Regions from separate parts of the Stenotrophomonas thermophila genome, predicted to be linked through region 1. Evidence: riboswitches for the same ligand, from Rfam matches in the RefSeq annotation. Region 1 holds a riboswitch; the other holds the start of a gene.
What was found. Region 1 has a riboswitch for cobalamin ahead of btuB (TonB-dependent vitamin B12 receptor). Riboswitches for the same ligand answer to the same signal wherever they lie in the genome.
Positions count from the first base shown of each region.

Region 2: it holds a riboswitch for cobalamin, as region 1 does, so the genes downstream of both, BN1263_RS04175 (epoxyqueuosine reductase QueH) here and btuB (TonB-dependent vitamin B12 receptor) in region 1, are expected to answer to the same signal.

Region 1 covers NZ_CVIW01000016.1:12,627-16,027, forward strand. Annotated here, with positions in the region: gene msrC (free L-methionine (R)-S-oxide reductase MsrC) at 1-162, shown strand, start outside; gene BN1263_RS09350 (TfoX/Sxy family protein) at 159-521, shown strand; gene BN1263_RS09355 (histidine phosphatase family protein) at 612-1,190, opposite strand; cobalamin riboswitch at 1,334-1,556, shown strand; gene btuB (TonB-dependent vitamin B12 receptor) at 1,672-3,401, shown strand, end outside.
Region 2 covers NZ_CVIW01000005.1:42,427-45,827, forward strand. Annotated here, with positions in the region: gene purU (formyltetrahydrofolate deformylase) at 1-127, shown strand, start outside; gene pncA (bifunctional nicotinamidase/pyrazinamidase) at 415-1,041, opposite strand; gene BN1263_RS04175 (epoxyqueuosine reductase QueH) at 1,097-1,783, opposite strand; cobalamin riboswitch at 1,945-2,159, opposite strand; gene BN1263_RS04180 (patatin-like phospholipase family protein) at 2,314-3,401, shown strand, end outside.

The sequences.
Region 1 (3,401 bases):
TGTGATTCGGCCTCGCGTTCGGAGCTGGTGGTGCCGCTGCTGCGCGGCGATGAACTGATCGGCGTGTTCGACATCGACAGCCCGAAGGTGGGCCGCTTCGATGCCGACGACCAGGCCGGCCTGGAAGCCATCGCCCGCGTGTTCGTCGAGGCGCTGGGATGAACGCACCCAAGCTGCGCAACATCGGCCCCAAGAGCGCGGCCTGGCTGCGCCAGGTCGGCCTGCGCAGCCGCGACGACCTGGTCGCGATCGGAGCGGTCGGTGCCTTCGTCAAGGTCAAGCGTGCCGGCTTCAAGCCCAGCCTGAACCTGCTGTACTCGCTGGAAGGTGCGTTGCTGGACTGCCACTGGCAGGAACTGAGCGAGCCGCAGCGCGATGCGCTGGTACACGACTATGAAGCGCGCATCGCCGCGCATCCGCTGAAGGCGGCCGGCCCGGCGTCGGGCCCGGTGCATGAGCAGCGCTTCGATGCCGACGATGACGCGGAAGACAGCGTTGCCGAGGATGCGGACGAGGATTGACGGCTTGGTAGTGCCGGCCGCTGGCCGGCAACTGCATGATCTTCGCAGCGTTCCCGAGGCTGCCGGCGAGCGGCCGGCACGACCGAGGGGTTACGGCTGCTGCAGCTCCAGCAGCTCGCCCACCAGCCCGACCTCACCGCGCCCCAGCCATACCCGCAGGCGCGTGCCATGGTCGATGCGCAGCGCCCAGCACAGCGACATCGGCAGGCCGCAGACCTGCGACAGCACCATGCGCAGCGGGCCACCATGGCTGACCACCAGCGTCGGCACCGGATCGTCCTCATCGAGCAGGCGATCGAGCGCGCGCGCGATGCGCCGCTCGAAATGACCCCAGCTCTCGCCGTTCGGCGGCGGGAACGCATGCGGGTCAGCATGGAAGGCAGCCAGTGCATCCTCCGGCAGGTCGAACAGCGACTGCCCGTCCCAATCGCCGAAATCCAGTTCTTCCCATTCCTCGTCCGCTTCCACGTCCAGCCCGCGCGGCGTGGCCAGCGCCATTGCCGTGTGCAGCGCGCGCAGCCGCGGCGAACTGATCACCCGCTCCCAGGGCTGCGCGGCGTAGGCGTCGACCAGTTCCTGCGGCAGGCGGGCCAGCTGCGGTGGATCGTTGCGGCCATCGAGGAACTCATCGCGACCGTTGCCGGCATGGCGGACCAGGTCGAGGATCATGCGTGCGTTCCGTACAGGCAACGCGGGGACAGCGGGAAACGGGCGGACATCGGCAACGGCACCACGGGATCGAGGGACCATTCTAAGGGCACAGCAAAGGCAGTCGAGCAGGCGCGACGCAACGGGACTGCCTGCGATGCCGTAGACTGCGCGCACTTCCAGGTGACCTGCGGCCACGGCCGGCAGGTTGAAACGGGAAGCCGGTGACGCGTGATTCCACGCCAGGCCGGCGCTGCCCCCGCAACGGTAAGCACGTCAGTTCCAGGCTACACCGCCACTGTGCCGCAGGCATGGGAAGGCGCCTGGACGGTGGCCCCAAGCCACCCGGCGGCAAGCCCGGAGACCGGCCCGGAAGCCTCACGTCGCGATGCGGTGGGCATGGCGCTGGATGACCGCAGCCTGCGCTGCGGCGTCGGCGCATGCCTGCCTTCGCGGCTCCTCCCCTTCGCCACGCGGGCGTGCGTGGCACCTGGAGTCCCCCATGAAGCTGCAGTCCCGAATGCTGTCCCTGGCCGTGCTGGCCACCCTGCCCGCGCTGGCCCAGGCCGCCGATGACACCACTGCGCTCGACCAGATCCTGGTCACCGCCACCCGCACCCCGATCGCGCTGCAGGACAGTATCGCGCCGGCGCAGGTGATCGACCGCGCGCAGATCGAATCCAGCCAGGCCACCTCGCTGCAGGAGCTGCTGCGCGGCCGCGCCGGCATCAACCTGACCAATGCCGGCGGCCTCGGCAAGCAGAGCTCGCTGTTCCTGCGCGGCACCAACTCGGGCCACACCGTGGTGCTGGTCGACGGCGTGCGCATCAACAGTGCCGACCTCGGCCTGGCCATGTACCAGGACCTGCCGCTGGCGCAGATCGAGCGCGTCGAAATCGTTCGCGGCCCGCAGTCCAGTCTGTACGGTGCCGACGCCATCGGTGGCGTGATCCAGATCTTCACCCGCCGCAACCAGGGCGATTTCGCCCCGCACTTCCAGCTTGGCGGTGGCAGCAACGGCCTGCGTGAAGTAAGCGGTGGCATTGGCGGCGATACCGAACGCGGCTGGTTCGGTGCGGATATCGCCTACCAGCATTCCGATGGCATCGACGCCTGCCGCGGCTCGGCCACGCTGTTCGCCGCGGGCTGCTTTGCCGACGAGCATGACCGCGACGGCTACCGCAACCTGTCCAAGAGCCTGCGCGGTGGCTACACCTTCAACGACCAATGGAACGTGGAAGGCAGTGCATTGCGTGCCGACGGAAAGAACCATTACGACGGCTACTACAACTATTCGGAAACCCGCCAGCAGGTGCTGTCCGGCAAGCTGCGCTACACCCCGTCCGAACGCCTGGCGTTCACCGCCAATGTCGGCCGCAGTGACAACGAGTCGGACAACTTCGGCGACTTCGATGCCCGTGGCAGCGCCCAGACCCATCGTGACAGCGCCTCGCTGCAGGGCGACTTCGGCATGGCCGAAGGCCAGCTGCTGAGCACCGGCGTGGACTGGAGCGAAGACAACCTGGATGGCAGCAGCGCCGGGTACCTCGTCGACAGCCGCCGCAACACCGGCGTGTTCGTGCAGTACCAGGGCCGCTTCGGCCGCCACCAGCTGCAGGTCAGCGCACGCAACGACGACAACCAGCAGTTCGGCAACCACGCCACCGGCAGCGCCGGCTGGGCGATGGAACTGGGCCACGGCCTGCGCCTCAACGCCAGCTATGGCACCGCGTTCAAGGCGCCGACCTTCAGCGATCTGTACGACCCGTGGAGCGGCGTGCCGACGTTGAACCCGGAGAAGTCCAAGAGCGCCAACCTGGGCGTTTCGCAGCAGGGACAGGGCTGGCACTGGGGCCTGGACGTATATGAAACCCGCATCGATGATCTGATTACCTACGATGCGGCGACCTTCAGGATGCAGCAAGTGGAGAAGGCCCGCATCCGCGGCGCCGAACTGACCGGTGGCGTGCTGCTGGCCGGCTTCGACATCAACGCACAGCTCAGCTACACCGACCCGCGCAACCGTACCCATGGCAGCACCCAGTTCGACAACTGGCTGCCGCGCCGCGCGCAGCAGACCGCACGCCTGGACATCGACCGCCGCTTCGGCGACTTCCGCGCCGGTCTGACGGTTCAGGGTTCAGGCAAGCGTTATGACAATGCGGCCAACACGATAAAGGTCGGCGGTTACAGTACGCTGGACCTGCGCGCCGAGTACGCGCTGACGCCGTC
Region 2 (3,401 bases), on a different contig from region 1:
GATGGCGCCGCGCGAACTGGTGCGGCTGGGCAGTGATACCGAATCGCTGGTGCTGGCACGCGCGGTTCGCCGCCATGTGGAGCACCGCATCCTGCTCAACGGGCATCGCACGGTGGTGTTCCGGTAATCGCCCATCCCGCGTCCGCCGGGCATGGCCCGGCGCTACCACGGGTGCTATCCGGTAGTGCCGGCCGCTGGCCGGCAACTGCAGAGATCCCGAGGTTGCCGGCCAGCGGCCGGCACTACCGAATCCTGATTTCATCCCATGAAAAGCCCCCGGTTCGGCCGTCCCGCGATCTGTAGGGGGGCGTAGTTAGGGAGCTGGATGAATCGATTGTGTTGTTGTGGGCAGGAGCGCGCAAGCGGCATAAGCGACGTGCCCGGTAGCGCCGGGCCATGCCCGGCGGTCACGCCTCAGACGATCGCGATTCCCGCCTTGCCCAGCGCCTCGCGCACCATCACGTCGTTGGCTTCGGTCACCGGCTTGGTCAGCTCCCACAGGAACTTCACCCGGAAGCCGGACTTCACTGCGTCCTGCGCGCTCCACAGCACGCAGTAATCGCGGGCCAGGCCGCACACGTGCACTTCGCGGATGCGGCGCTCATGCAGCCAGCCGGCCAGGCCGGTGGCCGGGCGCTCGCCATCGGGACCGTGGTTCTCGCGGAAGGCGCTGTACGAATCCACCTGTTGGCGCGTTCCCTTGCGCAGGATCAGGTCGGCCATGGCCCAGTCCACGCCCGGGTGCAGAGCGGCGCCATCGCTGCCCTGCACGCAATGGTCGGGCCACAGGGTCTGCGGCTGCGCGTGCAGCAGGATGGTCTCGAACGGGCGTTGGCCGGGGTGCTGGCTGGCGAACGAGGCATGGTCGGCCGGGTGCCAGTCCTGGGTGGCCACCACCGTGCGGTAGCGGCGCTGCGCCAGCAGTCCGGCAATCGGTGCCACCAGCGCATCACCCTGGTCGCAGGCCAGCGCGCCACCCGGCATGAAGTCCGGCTGCAGGTCGATCACCAGCAGGGCGACGTCGGCGGGCAGGGCGGTCATGGCAGATCCACTACAAGAGAAGGGGCGACCAGCGTGGCCGCCCCTCGCTCACACGTCAATCGCCCTGCGGCGTCCCAGCGTCCTGCCCGTAGTACAGCAGGCCGATTTTGATCCGCTCGCGGCCGTTCTCGCGACGGTGGCGGTTGGCATCGCGCAGCGAATACACGCAGCCGCAGTACTCCTGCTGGTAGAACTGCTCGCGCTTGCTGATCTCGATCATGCGGCTGGCACCGCCGCCCTTGCGCCAGTTGTAGTCCCAGTACTGCAGGCCTTCGTAGCGCGAGGCGGCGCGGATGCCGCAATCGTTGATCTGCGCCATGTTCTTCCAGCGCGAGATGCCCAGCGACGAACTGATGGTGTCGTAGCCGTGCTCGTGCGCGTACAGCGCAGTGCGTTCGAAACGCATGTCGAAGCACATCGTGCAGCGGATGCCGCGTTCGGGCTCGTTCTCCATGCCACGCGCACGGCTGAACCAGTTGTCGGTGTCGTAGTCGCAGTCGATGAAGGGAATGCCATGCTGCTCGGCGAAGCGGATGTTTTCCTGCTTGCGCAGTTCGTATTCCTTCACCGGATGGATGTTGGGGTTGTAGAAGAAGATCGCGTAGTCGATCCCGGAGGCGGTGATCGCCTCCATTACCTCGCCGGAGCAGGGCGCGCAGCATGAATGCAGCAGCAGGCGCTTGCCGTTGGCAGGCAGGGTCAGGGTGGGGCGTTGGAACTCGGTCATCGTCAGGTACCGCATGGACCGCCGGCAACGGCGGTGGCCCATGCATCTGTGCGTGGGTGGACAGGGCTGGCCGGATACCGTGAAAAGGACGCACGCGGCCGCACTGCCCGCACGCGCAGGTCAGCGACGGCCCCGGCACCCTCCCCGCGGAGAGTCCAGGTCGAGTCAGGGGACGGTCGTGTCCCCCGGCCGGGGCCGGTATTCGGGCTGATGGACACGGGCCGCAGCCCACCTACTACCTGCCGCTTCCCAGGCGCGAGCCCAGTGCTGTTGGCAGGATTCGTTTCCATTCACCGCTGCGGGGCAGCTCCGGAATGGGCGCGCCAGGCGCCTTCACCGGATTCCCGTTCAAATCCCTGTCGCCATCAACGCTGCGGCGGGGATACCTTCGGCGTGCCCACGGTGGACGCATCGAGGGCAATGGTCAAGGGTCAATGAAAGCTCGGGGCTGTGGTCCGTTTCTCAGGCCGTGAGAGCGCCGCTTGCCATACTGGGCATCGACAGACGGGAGGTGGCTCGTGGCGGCGAAGTACTGCGATCTGGTCATGAAAGGCGGCATCACCAGCGGCATCGTGTACCCCAATGCGGTACTGGCGCTGGCGCGCGAGTATCGCTTCAAGAGCATCGGCGGCACCTCGGCCGGCGCCATTGCTGCGGCGGTGGCGGCTGCGGCGGCATGCGGCGATCGTCGCCAGCAGGCCGGCGAGCACCTGCCCAGTGATGCCGGTTATGGGGGGCTGTCGGCGGTGTCGGCGCAGCTGTCGCGGCGCGGGTTCATCTACAGCCTGTTCCAACCGGCGCGGGGCGCGCGTGCGGCCTATCGGCTGCTGGTGGTGCTGACCGGCAATGCGGGCCTGCCACACAAGCTGCTGTGCCTGGCGGTGGCGGTATTCGAGATCGCGCCGCTGGAAGTGCTGGTGTCGCTGGCGCTGCTGCTGGGCCTGGGCTGGTGGGGCGGCGGCTGGAGCGGTGTGGCCGCCACGCTGCTGCCGTCGCTGCTGTGCGCCTACGGTGCCGGTGTGGCCGGTGCCGCGCTGCGCGTGGCCCGCGTGGCACGGCGCAACCTGCTGGGCCTGTGCAGTGGCCTCGGCCGCGATGCACGCAAACCGGCGTTGACCGAGTGGCTGCATGAGTGCCTGCAGCAGTTGTCAGGCAAGCCACTTGATGCACCGCTGACCTTCGCCGACCTGCACGACGCACCGCGCTATGCCGGCGAGCCGGACAGCCCGCATGCGATCAGCCTGCAGATGATCACCACCTGCATCTCGCACAACGAGCCGCGTACGCTGCCACTGGGCGGCGCGCAGTTCTGGTTCCTGCGCGAAGAGTTCGAGCAGTTGTTCCCGGCCAGCGTGGTGCAGTGGCTGGTGGATCAGGCTGGCCCGCCGCTGGACGTGGAGGGGCGGCAGTACTACCCCCTGCCGCAGGGCCCGAAGCTGCCGGTGCTGGTGGCCACACGCATGAGCCTGAGCTTCCCGTTGCTGATCAGCGCGGTGCCACTGCACGAACCCTCGCGCCGCGAGCGCCGCTGCGAACCCACCGCGCCGGCGGCCGACCCCGAGCACAACGTGGCCGACAGCATGGAAGGGCTGACCAGCGCCGGGCAGGCTTGCGGTCCGGTGATCACCGCCTT